DNA from 2 places in the Micromonospora sp. WMMD1274 genome. Region 1 is predicted to be linked to the other one. Evidence: riboswitches for the same ligand, from Rfam matches in the RefSeq annotation. Region 1 holds a riboswitch; the other holds the start of a gene.

Region 1 (9,958 bases):
CGGTGTCCCGGCCTGCTGCGTCCGTGGATTGCCGAGGACGGCGCACTGATCCGCGTACGGTTGCCGGGGGGTACCCTTCCCACCGGCGCGCTCGTCGCTCTATCAAACGTGGCCGAGCAGCACGGCGACGGTGCGATACGTCTGACCAGCCGCGCCAACCTCCAGCTGCGGGGCTTTGACCACGACGGCGAGTTTCTGCCCGACCCGGTCGTTGGCGCGGTGATGGCCACGGGTCTGCTCCCAATGCCGTCCCACGAGCGGGTGCGCAACATCATGGTCTCGCCGCTGACCGGACGGGCCGGTGGACGGGCCGACCTGCGGCCGGTCGTGCGCCGACTGGATGAACTGGTGTGCGCCGAGGCCGGTCTCGCCGGGCTGCCCGGCCGATTCCTGTTCGTCCTCGACGACGGGCGCGGCGACGTCGCTGGACGCGACCTCGACCTCGGCCTGGTCGCCGTCGACGCCGACCGTGCCCAGATCCGCGCCAGCCGCTCGGCCTGGGGCGATGTGGTGACCCTCGACCGGGCCGCGCCGGCCCTGACGAGGCTCGCCGCTCGTTTCGTCGAGGCCGCCGGAACGCAGCGGGGGTCCCCGTGGCACGTTGACGAGCTGCCAGGAGGCGGCGAAACCCTGCTGGGCAACCGCATCGAGGCCCTCCCCGGCACCCGGGTGGCCACCGGCCCGCCGGCCCTTGGCAGGATCACTCAGGACGACGGGCGCCACGCGCTGCACCTCGCCGTGCCCGGCAGCGGCCTGGACCGGCGCCTGGTGAACGAGATTGCCGCCTGGGGCGCCCCGCACGTCGTCGTCACACCGTGGCGCACACTGATCGTGCCCGACCTGGAGAAAGCATGACCCTCGCCCCACCGACACGCCGCTACGATTACGTGACCGACGGCGCGCAGATCTACGTCGACTCGTTCGCGACCATCCGCGCCGAGGCCGACCTGTCGGGCATCCCGGTCAACGCGGAGAAGGTCGCGGTCCGGATGATCCACGCGTGCGGGCAGACCGACCTGGCTCGCGACCTGGTCATCCACCCGGCGCTGGTCGCCACGGCCCGCTCGGCGCTGCGGTCGGGCGCCCCGATCCTCACCGATGCCCACATGGTCGCCGCGGGCGTGACCCGGGCCCGACTGCCGCGCGACAACGAGGTCCGCTGCCTGCTGCGCGACCCGCGCGTCCCCGGCCTCGCCCAGGGCTGGTCGACCACGCGCTCGGCCGCCGCCGTCTCGCTGTGGGCCGAACACCTCCAAGGCGCCGTCGTCGCGTTCGGCAACGCGCCAACCGCGCTGTTCCACCTGCTGGAGATGCTGCGCGACGGCGCACCGCGGCCGGCGGCGGTCATCGGCACCCCGGTCGGCTTCATCGGGGCCGCTGAGGCCAAGCAGGCGCTGATCGACCTTGCCGGCGACGACCCGAACCTCGACGTGCCATACCTCGTCGTCACCGGCCGCCGCGGCGGCTCGGCGATGGCCGCCTCGGCCCTCAACGCCCTCGCACAGGAGCAGGAATGAGTGGCGTCCTCTACGGCGTCGGCGTCGGCCCCGGCGATCCCGAACTGATCACGCTCAAGGCCGCCCGGATCATCGGCGCGGCGGACGTGGTGGCCTACCACCAAGGCGTCGGCAAGAGCTCCAACGCCCGGCGGATCGCGGCTGGTCTGCTGCCCGACGGCGTGGTCGAGGAGGCCCTCGTCTACCCGGTCACGACGCAGGCGACCGATCATCCGGGCGGGTATGCCGGCGCGATGGCCGACTTCTACCTCGAGTGCGCCGAGCGCCTGCGTCACCACCTGATCGCCGACCGCGACGTCGTCGTGCTGTCCGAGGGGGACCCGATGCTCTACGGGTCGTTCATGTACCTGCACGACCGTCTAGCCGAGGAATTCCAGACTCACGTCATCGCCGGTGTCCCGGCGTTCGCGGCCGCCACCGCCACCACCGCGCTTCCCCTGGTGCGCCAGACCGACGTGCTCACGGTGCTGCCGGGCACCCTGCCCGAGCCCGAGCTGGCACGGCGCCTGGCCGACACCGACGGCGCGGTGATCATGAAGCTCGGCCGCACCTTCGCCAAGGTCCGCTCAGCGCTGCAGCAGGCTGGCCGCATCAAGGGTTCCTGGTACGTCGAGCGCGCCTCGATGGACGCCGAACGGGTGCTCCCCGTCGCCGACGTCGACCCTGCTACAGTCCCGTACTTCTCGATCGTCCTGGTCCCGGGCGACACGCGTCCCGGCGTCGCCCGCTACGACCGGCCCGAACGCGAGCCGTTCCGGGCGGCGCCCGGCGCGGAGGTCGTCGTGGTAGGACTGGGACCCGGACCGGAGGAGTGGCTTTCCCCCGAGGCCTCACACGTGTTGGCCGAGGTCGACTACGTCGTCGGTTACGGACCGTACGTCCAGCGTGTGCCGCAACGGCCCGGGCTGGTACGGCACGCGTCCGGCAACAGCGTCGAGGTGGACCGCGCCCGGGCGGCGCTCGATCTCGCGTTGGCCGGTGAGCGGGTCGCTGTTGTCTCCGGAGGCGACGCCGGCATCTTCGGCATGGCGTCGGCCGTATTCGAAGCTGCCGAGGACCCTCGTTACGCCGACGTCACGGTCCGCGTGGTGCCGGGCATCTCGGCGGTCCAGGCCGTCGCGGCGCGTGCGGGCGCGCCCATCGGCGCCGATTTCGCGGTGCTGAGCCTCTCCGACCGGCTCAAGCCGTGGGAGGTGGTGGAGAAGCGACTGCGTGCCGTCGCCGAGGCCGACCTGGTGCTCGCGCTGTTCAACCCGCGCTCGCGCTCACGCACCGAGCAGTTGGCACGGGCCAAGGCGGTGCTGCTGGAACAGAAGCCGTCGGCCACGGTCGTGGTTGTCGGGCGCGACGTCGGACGACCCGGCGAGAGCCTCTGCGTGACGAGTCTCGGCGAGCTGGAGCCGGAGACGATCGACATGAGGTGCCTGGTGCTCATCGGTGCCTCGGCCACCCGCGTCACCGAAAACGGCCAGGTCTGGAGTCCTCGATTCGTGCGGTGATCAGGCGTGGGCGCGCCGCTCGCGGCCGGCCGCGTACAGAAACGACTCGCCGCCGCGAACATCTGGCGCCAGCGCCGGCCCGACGAGGATGACGGCGGCCTGGCGCAGCCCTGCGGCCTCCACCTGCTCACCGATGTCAGCCAGCGTCGCGCGCAGCACGAGTTCACCGGGCTGGGTTGCCCGGGACACCACTACGGCGGGGCAGGTCGCGCCGTAGTGCTCGGCCAGCTCAGCGGCCAGCTCCCGGGTCCGGGTGACCGCCAGGTGCAGTGCCAGCGTCGCGCCGGTCGTCGCGAAGGCAGCGAGCCTCTCCCCTTCGGGCATCGCCGTCGAGCGGGCCTGGGCGCGGGTGAGCACAACAGACTGAGCCAGCTCGGGAACAGTCAGCTCGGCACCCACGATGGCGGCGGCCGCGGCGTAGGCGGGGACGCCCGGAGTGATGTCCCACGGCACCTGGGCCGCGTCGAGCCGACGAGCCTGCTCGTGGACGGCCGAGTACAGCGACGGGTCCCCGGAGCACAGTCGGACCACATTGAGGCCTTCGGCGTGCGCCCGGATCAGCTGCGCGGTGATCTCGTCGAGGTCGAGGTGCTGGGTGTCTACCAGGCGGGCACGCGGGCGGCAATGTCCGAGCACTCCCGCGTCCAGGTAGGTGCCCGCGTACAAGCAGACGTCGGCAGCGTTCAGTAGCCGAACGGCCCGTAGCGTGAGCAGGTCGGCGGCGCCGGGTCCGGCCCCGACGAAGTGGACGGTCATGACGCTCCCTTGGTGACGGACCACTGGCTGACCGCACGCCCCGGCGACCAGCCGGTGAAACGACCGAGCGGTTCGGCTCGCTCGACGTGCAGCCGTATCAGCTCGCCGCCGTGGCGGCGGTAACGCTCCAGCAGGACAGCCTCGGTCTCGGCCGTGACGCCGTGCACGACGAGCCGTCCGCCGGTATGCAACGCCGCCCAGCAGCCGTCCAGCACCCCCGGCGTCGTCGCGCCCCCACCGACGAACACCGCGTCGGGACGTCGCAGGTGGTGCAATGCGTCAGGTGCCCTTGCCTGGACGACTTCGAGCGAGGGCACCCCGTGGCGCTGCGCGTTGGCACGAACCAGGGCGGCCCGATCGGCACGTGGCTCGATCGCGACCGCATGGGCTGTCGGCCACGCGCGCATCCACTCCACCCCGATCGATCCGCTGCCGGCGCCGACATCCCAGAGCAGCTGCCCGGGGGCGGACGACAGCCGCGCCAGTGCGCTGGCGCGCAGGTCGCGCTTGGTGATCTGCCCGGTGTGCTCGAACGCCTCGTCCGGCAGCACCGCTCCGGCCGCCCACCCCTGCCCGGTCCCCCGGACCTGCACGGCCACGACGTTCAGCCTCGGCACATCGGTGACATTCCAGCTGCGCGCTACCGCCTCCACCCGTGACTCCGTCGGCGACCCCAGGTCACCGAGCACGACCAGCCGCGAGTCACCCCAGCGGTGTTCCGCGAGCAACCCCGCGACGGCCGCGGGCGTCGACTCGTCACTGGACAGCACCAGCAGCCGGCGGCCCGCGGCGAGGGCTGGCACAAGCAGCCGGATATCTCGGCCCACGAGGCTGATCACCGTCGTGGTCTCGGCTGGCCAGCCCATCTGCGCCCGCGCAAGAGCGACTGATGACACCGCCGGCACGACCGTCACCCGTTCGGCGCCGAGGATATCCAGCAACGTCGTGCCGATGCCAGACAGAAGCGGATCTCCCGAGGCGAGAGCGACGACCGGCGCACGGCGGCCTTCCAACGTGCTGGCGAGGCTCTCGCGGAGCGGGACGGGCCAGATGACCCGGTCCTGCCCCTTGACCGCAGGCACCGACTCGAGGTGCCGGCGGCCGCCCAGCAGGGTCGCCGCGCTGCGTACCAGTGCTCGGGCCGGTTCGGCCAGACTCACCCAACCATCGGCTCCGAGCCCGACGACGGTGACGTGCGCGCTCATAAAGGTGAACCTTAGCCCCGCGTATTCGGGACCGAGACCCCTGCCCGGACCGTCAGGACAGCGTCTAGGGTGGCTGGCGAAGGTTCGAGGTGCCCCACGCCGACGGCTACGGGGAGAATCTGGGAAGCCGGTGAAAGTCCGGCACAGGGCCCGCTGCGGTGACCCCGGCACAGACCGGGGAAGTCCGAAGACCGGCCTCGATCCGACCCGCGACGCGACCGCGACGCGGACCGCCATGGCAGATCGAGCGGGAGCCCTACATGCCAGCGCAGTACCCCTTCTGTGCCGTCGTCGGCTCTGACGACATGACCCTCGCCCTCACCCTGGTCGCCATCGACCCGCTCATCGGCGGTGTCCTGGTCCGTGGGGAGAAGGGCACCGCCAAGACCACCACCGTCCGGGCACTGGCCCAAGTGCTGCCCCCCGTCCGGGTCTTCGAGGGCGACCGTTTCTCCGTCGACCCGGACGACCCCGCCGCGATGTCTCCCGACGGACCGTTCGAGCCGCGTGCGCGAGTCGTCGAGCGGCGGGTTCGGCTCGTGGAGCTCCCGATCGGTGCCAGCGACGACCGGGTGACCGGCTCCCTTCACCTCGACGCCGCGCTGCGCGACAGTGTCGTCGCCTTCGAGCCGGGTCTGCTGGCTCGTGCCCACCGCGGTCTGCTTTACGTCGACGAGGTGAACCTGCTGCACGATCACCTGGTCGACCTGTTGCTCGACGCTGCAGCCACCGGACGGGTAAGCGTCGAGCGCGACGGCATCTCCGTCGAACACGCCTCCCGGTTCGTGCTGATCGGCACGATGAACCCCGAGGAGGGCGAGCTACGCCCGCAACTGCTGGACCGCTTCGGCCTGACCGTCGAGGTGGCCGCTCCGCGCGACCCGGCCTCGCGCGTGGAGGCCGTTCGCCGCCGACTTGCCTTCGACGCCGACCCCGAGACGTTCACCGCGGCCTGGGCGCCCGCGCAGGCGCAGCTGCGCGCCCGTCTGGCCGAGGCGCAACGCTCGGTGGCAGCGGTGGCGCTCGACACGGAAACGCTGACGGCGATCGCCGAGATCTGCGCCGCGTTCGACGTAGAGGGGCTCCGCGCCGACCTGGTGACCGCCCGGACGGCCGCCGCACACGCCGCCTGGCAGGGACGTGACCAGGTGACCCGCGCGGACATCCGCGTGGCAGCCCGGCTTGCCCTGCCGCACCGGCGTCGGCGCAACCCGTTCGACGAGCCGGGCTTGGACGAGGAGCGCCTCGACCAGCTACTCGGCCGCGACGATCCCGGCCCCGAGGATGACGGCCCGGGTGACGGCCCCGGCGGGACGCCGCACGACGATCGGGCCGAGCAGGCACCCGCGGGCGGCGCATCGGAGTCCCTTCCGCGCTCCGGCGCCGAGCCCGGCCGGCAGGCACCGCCGGCGAATGCGGCGAGCGAGACGGTCACCCCGGCTGGTCAGCCGGTTCGCGCCCGGCTGCTCGTCGTGCACGGCACCGGGAAGGGCCAGTCCGGACGCCGCTCGCAAGCGCGTACCCCTCAGGGCCGCGTCGCCGGGGTGAAACGCGACCGGTCCACCACCGGTCGGCTTCACCTGCCCGCCACCATCGCCGCCGCCGCACCGCACCAGGTTTCCCGTGGCGGCCGCACCACCGGATGCGGCCTCGTGCTGTCCGCCATCGACCTGCGTCGGGCCGAGACCGTCGGTCGGGAATCCAACCTCGTCCTGCTCTGCGTCGACGCGTCCGGGTCGATGGCGGCGCGCCGTCGGATGGAGCAGGTCAAGGCAGCGGTCCTCGCGCTGCTGCTGGACGCCTACCGTCGTCGTGACAAGGTGGCCCTGGTGACGTTCCGCCAGCAAACCGCGGACGTCACGTTGCCGCCGACCGGCTCGGTCGACGTCGCCGCACGCCGTCTGGCGCAGCTGCCCGCCGGCGGACGAACCCCGCTCGCCGAAGGCCTCGAGCAGTCGGCGGGGGTGCTGCGCCGGGAGGCGCTGCGCGACCCGTCGCGCCGTGCCTTGCTCGTGGTCGTCACCGACGGGCGGGCCACTGCCGGGCCTGATGCGCTCGGCCGTGCCCATCGCCACGCCCGGCACCTCGCCGTGTCCGGCGCGCAGAGCGTTGTCGTCGACTGCGAGACAGGCCGCTTCCGGCTCGGGTTGGCGGCTGAGCTCGCCGCCCACCTACGGGCCGAGTACGTGCCGCTCGGCGAGGTGACGGCCGACGGTCTCACCGGTGTGGTGCGCGCCGCGACCGCCCGTGAGGCGGTGGCCTGATGCCGCAGGGAAAGCCGCTCGTCGTGCCGGAAGACGGGCTCAGCACGCGGCAGCGTCGCAACCGCCCGCTGCTGATGGTCCACACCGGTAACGGCAAGGGAAAGTCGACCGCCGCTTTCGGCCTGGCGATGCGGGCCTGGAACCAGGGCTGGGATATCGGCGTCTTCCAGTTTGTCAAGTCCGCCAAGTGGCGCATCGGCGAGCAGACCGTGCTCGAACGCCTCGCCCGGCTACACGAGGAAACCGGCGAAGGCGGTCCGGTCGAGTGGCACAAGATGGGCTCGGGCTGGTCATGGAGCCGCAAGAGTGGCACCGACGACGACCACGCCGCCGCGGCAGCGGAGGGATGGGCCGAAGTCAAGCGACGCATCCAGGCCGAGCGGCACCGCTTGTACGTGCTCGACGAGTTCACCTACCCGATGCAGTGGGGCTGGGTGGACGTCGACGATGTCGTCGAGACGCTGGCGAACCGCCCGGGCACCCAGCACGTGGTCGTCACAGGCCGCCGCGCGGACCCACGCCTGCTGGAGGTCGCCGATCTGGTCACCGAGATGCAGCATGTGAAGCACCCGATGGACGTGGGCCAGAAGGGCCAGCGGGGCATCGAATGGTGACCCTGCCACGGGTCCTCGTGGCGGCGCCGGCCTCCGGGCACGGCAAGACGACGGTCGCGACCGGGCTGATGGCCGCGCTCGCTGCCCGCGGGCACGTCGTCTCCGGCCACAAGGTGGGGCCGGACTACATCGACCCCGGTTACCACGCCCTCGCCACCGGCCGCCCCGGCCGCAATCTCGACCCCCACCTGGTCGGCCCTTCGCTCATCGTGCCCCTGCTGCTGCACGGTGCCCGCAACGCCGGCATTGCGGTCATCGAAGGCGTGATGGGCTTGTTCGACGGTCAGATAGGCGGCGACGGGTTCGCCTCGACCGCGCACGTCGCGACGCTGACCCGAACACCGGTCGTCCTCGTCGTGGACGTCTCGCACGCCGCACGCAGCGTCGGCGCGGTCGTGCACGGCATGGCTACCTTCGAGCCCGGCGTCACGATCGCCGGCGTCGTACTCAACAAGGCCGGCTCCCCCCGCCATGCCGCCGAGGTCGCCGGGGCCGTGGAGTCCATTGGCGTCCCCATCCTGGGCATCCTCCGGCGTGACCAGGGAATCACCGCCCCCTCGCGGCACCTCGGGCTCGTTCCGGCCACCGAACGCGACACGGCGGCCGATTCGCTCGGCCGGCTCGCTGAACAGGTCGCCGCGCACGTGGACCTGGACGCCGTCTTGGAGATCTCGCGAACCGCACCGGACCTCAAGGCGGCACCCTGGGAACCCAGCCAGCAGGTGTGCCGCTCTTCCTTGGCGGCTCCGGTGGTGGCGGTCGCGGCGGGCCGCGCATTCACCTTCCGCTACACCGAGACGACCGAACTGCTCGAAGCGGCGGGATGCAGCGTCATCCCCTTCGATCCCGCGACAGACCGACATCTGCCCAGCGGCGCTCGAGGGCTATACCTGGGCGGTGGCTTCCCGGAGGTGCACGCCGCGGCGCTGAGCGCGAACACGAGCCTGCGTGCCGAGCTGCGCCAGGCTGTGCTGGACGGCGTCCCGACCGTCGCCGAATGCGCCGGCCTGCTGTACCTGTGCCACACCGTCGACGGCCACCCCATGGTCGGGGCCCTCGACGCGGACGCCGCGATGACGCCACGCCTCACCCTGGCCTACCGGCGGCCCACCCTGGTCGACGACCAGCTCCTCGGGCCGGCCGGCGCCGCCGCGACCGCGCACGAGTTCCACCGCACGACGGTCACCCCGGTGCACGGCGACCGGCCGGCCTGGACGGTCGACGCCGAGCCCGTCGGTTATGCCGGCCCCACCCTGAGCGCGTCCTACTTGCACGTGCACTGGGCCGGTCACCCTCACCTCGCCCAATCCTTCGCCGACGCCGTCGCGTCGCAAGCCCGCCCCGCCCCTCGCGCCTTGGTGCCGCCCGGGCCGGCATCGGTGGTGTGCCCGCCGCCGGCCGACACGGAGGCCGAGATCGGCAACGATCTGCTCGACCTCGCGGACGACAGGAGCCGGCGGCCTCGCCCGGACTGGCTTGACCAGTCACTTTGCGACGGTATCGCCGCCTGCACCAGCTACCCCGACACCACGGCGGCGCAGCAGACAGTGGCACGGCGCCACGACCGCCGCCCCGATGACGTCCTCGTCACCGCCGGGGCCACCGAGGCGTTCTTCCTGCTCGCCCGCGCCCGACCGTGGCAACGCCCGGTCGTCGTACATCCGCAGCTCACCATGCCGGACGTTGCCTTGCGCACCGCTGCCCACGTCCTCTGCCGGCCCGAGAACGGCTTCGCCCTGGAACCGGATTCCATCCCCACGAACGCGGACCTCGTGGTCATCAGCAACCCCACCGACCCGACGGGTCGGCTGCACCCGGCTGCGACGATCCGTGCGCTGTGCCGACCTGGGCGGGTGGTGGTAGTCGACGAATCCTTGATGGATTTCGTGCCCGGCCAGCCAGACAGTCTGGCCGAGCACCGAGTCACGGGTCTGCTGGTCATCCGTACTCTCACCAAGCTATGGTCCATGCCCGGCATCCGCGCCGGCTACGTCATCGGCGACCCGGCCTTACTCGCCGACCTGCGCGCGCAGCAGCCGCCGTGGTCGGTCAGCACCCCGGCCCTGCACGCCATCGCGGCGACCGCCAGTCCCGAGGCAACAC
Region 2 (6,416 bases), 4.8 Mb from region 1:
CTCCGCCGACCACGACGCTCCGTTCGGCACCGGCGATCCGGTGCTCGACCCTCAGGTCGAAGACCAGCGGCTGGGCGGCGTCGACGTCGGTCACCATGACGGCGGACGCCTCCGGCCGCCGGTCCGCGTGCGCCGCGGTGGCGGCCTCGTAGCACCAGCCGGGCAGATAGCTCACGGTCAGCGAATCGGCGCCGTCGAAGCGGACGTGCAGGACGTTGCTCATCGCGTCGAGGCACACGAACACCGGATCTGCCGGTGCACCGCCGTACAGCTCCAGCCAGCGGCCCTCGCCCTCGACCGCGGTGTCGAGGGTCAGCCAGACGTCCTCCAGCACGGCGCGCAGTGGCCGGGCCGCCTCGTCGGCAGCCTCCAGAAGGGTCGGTGGACCCGGGGCCATGGTTGGCAGCGTATCCACGGCGTGTCACGCTGCAGTCACCTGTCGGTCACTCGCGCGCGGGAAAGCGGACAGCGCGGAATCGGACAGGCCGCTCGACCCGCGTCGGCGCGGCGACACCGCAGGAGACCAAGGAACCGGGGCCAATGGCCGTCGGAGGGTGAGCGGTGACCGGCGGGCGGGAACAGGCGACCGTCGGACACCCGGTCAGCGGCGGATGAGGCCGAGGTCGGTGGCGGTGGCGACGGCGGCGGTGCGAGAGTCGACGCCGAGTTTGGCGTAGATGCGGGCCAGGTGGGACTTGACCGTGCCCTCGGTCAGGTAGAGGCGGGCGCCGATGGCCTGGTTGGACAGACCGTCCGCGACCAGCGCGATGACCTCGGTCTCCCGTCGGGTCAGGGCGGTGCCCGGCGTACGCAGGCGGTTCATCAGCCGGTCCGCGACGGCGGGCGCCAGCGTGGTGCGTCCGGCGGCGGCGGTGCGGACGGCGGCGGCCAGGTCCTCGGGTGGGGCGTCCTTGAGGAGGTAGCCGGTGGCGCCGGCCTCGATGGCGGGCAGGGTGTCGGCGTCGGAGTCGTAGGTGGTGACGATCAGCACGCGCGGCGCTCCCGGGCGGGCGGTGATCCGGGCGGTGGCTTCGGCGCCGCCCATGCCCTTGCCGAACTGGAGGTCCATCAGCACGACGTCTATGTCGCCTTCGGCGGCGCGGGTGACGGCGTCCTCGGCGGTGGCGGCCTCGGCCACGACGACGAGGCCGGGTTCGGTTTCCAGCACGGCGCGCAGCCCGGCCCGTACGACGGGGTGGTCGTCGGCCAGGAGGAGGCGGATGGGGGCGTCGTCGGTCACGGGCGGCCCTCGGGCTCGGTCTCGGTGGGTTGGGTGAGGGGAAGCCGGGCGGTCAGGGCGGTGCCGTGACCGGGCGCGGACTCGACGGCCAGGGTGCCGCCGAGGGTGTCCATGCGGGCACGCATGGCCGCCAGGCCGAAGCCGCCGCTGTCGGCGTCGGGGGCGGACGTCCGTTCGGGGTCGAAGCCGCGCCCGTCGTCGACGACGTGCAGGGCGACGTGGTCGCCGAGATTGCTGAGGGTGACCTCGGCGGTGGTGGCCCGGGCGTGCCGGACCGTGTTCGCGAGGGCGGACTGGGCGACACGCAGGAGAGCCACCTCCTGGGCGGTCGACAGCGGCACGGGATCGCCGCCGAGGCGGAAGCGCGCGGTGAGGCGGTGGCGGGCGCTGGTGGTGGTGCACAGGCGCTCCAGTGCACCGGCCAGGGTGGTGCCCTCCAGGGCGGGCGGGGTGAGTGCGGCGACGAAGCGCCGGGCCTCGGCGAGGTTGTCCACGGCGACCTGGCGGGCCGCGTCGACGTGGCCCGCGGCGGCGTCGGTCCGGCCGGGCAGGGCGCGCTCGGCGGCGCGCAACAGCAGTTGGATGCTGGACAGGCCCTGGGCGAGGGTGTCGTGGATCTCGCGGGCCAGACGCTCGCGTTCGGCGAGTACGCCGGCGGTATGCTGGGCCCGGGCCAGGTCGGCCCGGGTGGCGGTGAGTTCCTCGATCAGTTGCCTGCGCTGCTCGCTCTCCCGGTACAGGGCCTGGTATCCCCACACCACCCCGACGGCGACGGCGGCGCCGAGCGCGGGACCGATCGCCACGGCCGGGGTGAAGGAGCCGGCGTGGGCGGCGAACCCGGCGACGGCAGCCGCGGCGGTGGCGATCACGGCGGCCAGGCCGGCGCGGCGCGGCAGCAGGTGGAGCTGGAGGAAGTACAGTGGAAAGGCCACCCAGATCGCGTCGGGGGACAGGCCCAGCAGCAACAGCCACACGGCGCCCACGGCGGCCAGCCACCACGCGGCGGTCCGCCGCGAGCGGCGGATGCGGGGAAGGAACGGCCCGGCGGCGTACGTCAGGCCGAACGCCGCCGCAGCAGCGACGATCAGTCCGGCGTGGGGCCGGTCGACGGCCACCGCCCGGCCGGCGGCCAGGACGAGCAGGCCGGCGATCAGCAGGTGAAGGCACCAGGCCAGGGCCCGGATGGTCGGCGTCAGGACGGGGGCAGCGGTGCTCACAGTGCGTCCCACGTTACCGAGGCAGGCGGCCCGGGGGCCTCTATCGAAAGTTAGAACCCGGGTGCCGTCTTCCGGCCCGCGAAGTGCCGTCCTACGCCAGACGCGCACACGGGCGTCGGCAGCGATGGTGGATCCATACCGCTTCCACCGCTGGAAAGGACAGGCCGAGGCCGTGTTCGTCGCCTGGAGAGATCTGAAGTTCGCCAAGGGGCGCTTTGCCCTGATGGGGACCGTCATCGTGTTGATCACCCTGCTGGTCGGGCTGCTGTCCGGGTTGACGGCCGGACTGGGCCAGCAGAACGTCTCGGCCATCACCGGCCTGCCCGCCGACAGGATCGCCTTCCAGGCACCCGGCGACGGCCAGAGTGTGTCGTACTCCAACTCCACGGTCACCGAGAAGCAGTGGGAGCAGTGGGCCGAGGCTCCCGGAGTCACCGGTGCCGAGCCGCTGGGCATCACCACCACCAAGGCCACCGCCGGGGACAGAAGCGCCGGGGTCTCCGCCTTCGGCGTCCGGCCCGGCTCCCGCCTGGCCCCCGACAGCGGCAGGATCGACGGGCGCTCGGCAGTGCTGTCCACCAAGGCCGCCGACGACCTCGGCGTGCAGGCCGGTGACTCGATCACGCTGGCCGCGCAGCAACTCACAGTGGCTGCAGTACGGGGCGACGCCTCCTTCAGCCACACCCCTGTGGTGTGGACCAGCTTGGACGCGTGGCAGCGGATCGCGCCTCCCACCGGCACCGGTGGCGGTGGCCCGACGGCCACCGTCGTCGCCCTGACCACCACCTCGGGGGCCGATCTGGCGGCCATCGACCGGCAGGCGGGCACCGAGACGGTCTCCGTCGACGACTCGCTGTCCGCGATCGGCTCCTACACCTCCGAGAACGGCTCCCTACAGTTGATGCGCGGCTTCCTGTTCGCCATCTCCGCCCTGGTCATCGGTGCCTTCTTCACCGTCTGGACCATCCAGCGCAGCGGTGACGTCGCCGTGCTGAAGGCACTCGGCGCCTCCACCGCCAACCTTCTCAAGGACGCCCTCGGACAGGCCGTCGTCCTGCTCACCGGCGGCACCCTGCTCGGCACCGGCATCGCCGCCGCCCTCGGCGCCCTCGTCGCCGGGTCCGCGGTGCCGTTCCTCCTGACCCCGGTGACCGTCCTGCTCCCCGCGGCCGTGATCGTCATTCTCGGCGCGCTCGGAGCCGCTCTGTCCATCCGCCGCATCACCTCCGTCGACCCGCTGACCGCCCTGGGGAGCGCCCGATGAGCCTGAACCTGACCGACGTCACCCTCACCTACCCCGACGGCGAGGGCCGCCTGACCGCCCTCGACCGCGTCACCCTGGACGTACCCAAGGGCAGCCTGACCGCCGTGATCGGCCCTTCCGGCTCCGGCAAGTCCAGCCTCCTCGCGGTCGCCGCCACCCTCATCACCCCCGACTCCGGCACCGTCACCGTCGACGGCACCCCCACCACCGGCATGATCAGGAGCGAACTCGCCGACCTGCGCCGCCGCAGGATCGGCATCGTCTTCCAGCAGCCCAACCTGCTGCCCTCCCTCACCGCCGCCGAGCAGCTCCAGGTCATGGCCCACATCGACGGCCGCCCGCCGGCCACGGCCCGCACCCGCGCCATGGAACTCCTCGACGCGGTCGGCCTCGCCGGCCAGGCCGACCGCCGGCCCCACCAGCTCTCCGGCGGCCAGCGCCAGCGCGTCAACATCGCCCGCGCCCTGATGAACGACCCCACCGTGCTGCTCGTCGACGAACCCACCAGCGCCCTCGACCACGAACGCGGCGCCGCCGTCATCGACCTGATCACCCGCCTCACCCACCAGCAGGCCACCGCCACCGTCCTGGTCACCCACGACCGCACGCTCCTCACCGCCGCCGACCAGATCGCCGAGGTCCACGACGGCCGCCTCCACCTTCCGGCACCGGCCCGCTGAAGCGGCGCGACCCACGAGCTGTCCGGCCCGCAGCAGCAACCCGGCGTACGCCGGGACGCCGGCCCGTCCCCGGCCGGCGGGAACGCGGTCGCGGCCGACGGAATGTGAGACCGCCGACTCCGCCGCTCGTCACGGCACGTGTGCGGCTCCTGGCGCATTGACACCGGGGCTACGGCCACATAAGACTGTCGCGACAACTGAATCACCGCGTGTACGTGCGGGGGAAGACCGGTCGAAATCCGGCGCTGGCCCGCAACGGTAGGCCGTCCAGTGAACTCTGGCGGCGAGCCCGAATACCCGTCGTACGCGTGAATCCGCTCCCCACCCGTCGTGGCCCACGGGTCGGAGTCCCGACCGACCCGGCGTTGCCGCATCGGCCGGGCTTTCGACGACCGCCGGGCCGGAAAGGCGCTTCCGATGGTCGTCCGCCGAAGCCGGCACCGCCTGCTCGCGCTCCTCTGCGGCGTGCTCGCCGCCTCATCCTCACCACACCGGCCGTCGCCGCACCCGAGCGCGCCGCCCTCACCCGCCCCGAGGCCGCCGCCGGCTGGCTCGCCCGGCAACTGGTCGACGGGGAACGCTTCGAGGCGGTCTTCGACGGCGTCGCCTACCCCGACCAGGGGCTGACCCTCGACGCCGTGTTCGCCTTCGCCGCCGCGGGCGCCGCCGACGACTACAGCGCCGACGCGCTGGCCTGGGTCACCCGGCCGGACATCCGCGACGGATACGTCGGCGACGGCGTCGCCGAGGCGTACGCGGGCGCGACAGCCAAGCTCGCCCTCGCCGTGCAGGTGCGCGGCGGCGACCCGGCCGACGTCGGCGGGGTCGACCTGATCGCCCGGCTGCGCTCGCTCCAGACGCCGGCCGGCCGGTTCAGCGACCGGTCCGCGTACGGCGACTACAGCAACGCGTTCAGCCAGTCCTTCGCGCTGCTGGCGCTGGACCGCACAGCGGCCGGGGCGCCACCGGCGGCGGCCGCCTGGCTGGCCGGCACCCGATGCCCGGACGGCGGCTACCCGCTGCTGCCCGCGCAACCGGTCTGCGTGTCCGACGTGGACGCGACCGCGCTCGCGACGCAGGCGCTGCGCGCCGCGGGGCGTCCGGCCGACGCCGCCGCCGGGCTGCGCTGGCTCGTGTCCGTCCAAGGTGCCGACGGCGGCTTCGCCAACGCCGCCGGCACGCCGAACGCCAACAGCACCGGCCTCGCCGCGCAGGCCCTGCGCGACGGCAGCCGGCCCCTGGCCTGGGCGCGCGCCCGGGCGTTCCTCGCCGGACTCCAGGTCGGCTGCGCCGGGGCGCCGGCGGACCGGGGCGCTGTCGACTTCGACGGCGGCGGCTTCGACCCGGCCACCGCACCGCGGGCCACCGCCCAGGCCGTCCTCGGTCTCACCGGGACCGGGTACGCCCGCCTGTCCGCCGCCGGTGCCGAACCCGGCGCGCCGGCGCTCGCCTGCCCGTGAACCCCCTCGCCGCTCACCCGATCACAGGAGGACCCGTGTTCCGTCACCGTTCCACAGTCCGCACCTGGCTGGCCGGCCTGCTGGCCGCCGCCGTGGCGGGCGTCGCGCTGACCGCCGCCGAACCCGCGCCCCGGGCGGCGCACGCCGCCGCCTGCGTCGGCACCTCGGGAGTCACAGTGGTCGTCGACTTCGCCGCGCTCGGCGGCGGCGTCCAGGTCGGATGTGCCCCGGGTGACCCGGCCACCGGCCTGGCCGCGCTGCAGGCCGCCGGCTTCACAGTCACCGGCACCGCCCGCTGGGGCCTGGCCTTCGTCTGCCGGATCAACGGCAAGCCCACCGCCGCGACCGAGCCGTGCGTCAACACCCCGCCGGTCACGGCGTACTGGTCGTACTGGCACGCCCCCAGCGGCGGCTCCTGGTCCTACAGCACGTCCGGGGCGACCAGCTACAACCCCGCGCCGGGCAGTGTCGAGGGCTGGTCCTTCGGCGCCGGCGCCCCGCCGAGCATCGCCGCTCCCTAGGTGTGACCAGCGGCGCACCGGGTGCCGGCCGCTG

Evidence for each region. Region 1 has a riboswitch for cobalamin ahead of ACN27D_RS01660 (VWA domain-containing protein). Riboswitches for the same ligand answer to the same signal wherever they lie in the genome.
Region 2: linked by a shared signal. The riboswitch ahead of ACN27D_RS24985 (peptidase) and the one ahead of ACN27D_RS01660 (VWA domain-containing protein) in region 1 are both predicted to bind cobalamin.

What each region holds. Positions count from the first base shown of each region.
Region 1 covers NZ_JBMHMG010000001.1:440,991-450,948, forward strand. The annotation lists gene ACN27D_RS01635 (sulfite reductase subunit beta) at 1-855, shown strand, start outside; gene ACN27D_RS01640 (precorrin-8X methylmutase) at 852-1,517, shown strand; gene ACN27D_RS01645 (precorrin-2 C(20)-methyltransferase) at 1,514-3,016, shown strand; gene cobM (precorrin-4 C(11)-methyltransferase) at 3,017-3,772, opposite strand; gene cbiE (precorrin-6y C5,15-methyltransferase (decarboxylating) subunit CbiE) at 3,769-4,977, opposite strand; cobalamin riboswitch at 5,048-5,191, shown strand; gene ACN27D_RS01660 (VWA domain-containing protein) at 5,238-7,241, shown strand; gene cobO (cob(I)yrinic acid a,c-diamide adenosyltransferase) at 7,241-7,855, shown strand; partial or broken gene ACN27D_RS01670 (cobyrinate a,c-diamide synthase) at 7,849-9,177, shown strand; gene cobC (Rv2231c family pyridoxal phosphate-dependent protein CobC) at 9,238-9,958, shown strand, end outside.
Region 2 covers NZ_JBMHMG010000001.1:5,253,475-5,259,890, forward strand. The annotation lists gene ACN27D_RS24960 (hypothetical protein) at 1-397, opposite strand, end outside; gene ACN27D_RS24965 (response regulator transcription factor) at 602-1,240, opposite strand; gene ACN27D_RS24970 (sensor histidine kinase) at 1,237-2,457, opposite strand; gene ACN27D_RS24975 (ABC transporter permease) at 2,582-3,721, shown strand; gene ACN27D_RS24980 (ABC transporter ATP-binding protein) at 3,718-4,401, shown strand; cobalamin riboswitch at 4,557-4,720, shown strand; gene ACN27D_RS24985 (peptidase) at 4,767-5,861, shown strand; gene ACN27D_RS24990 (hypothetical protein) at 5,897-6,382, shown strand.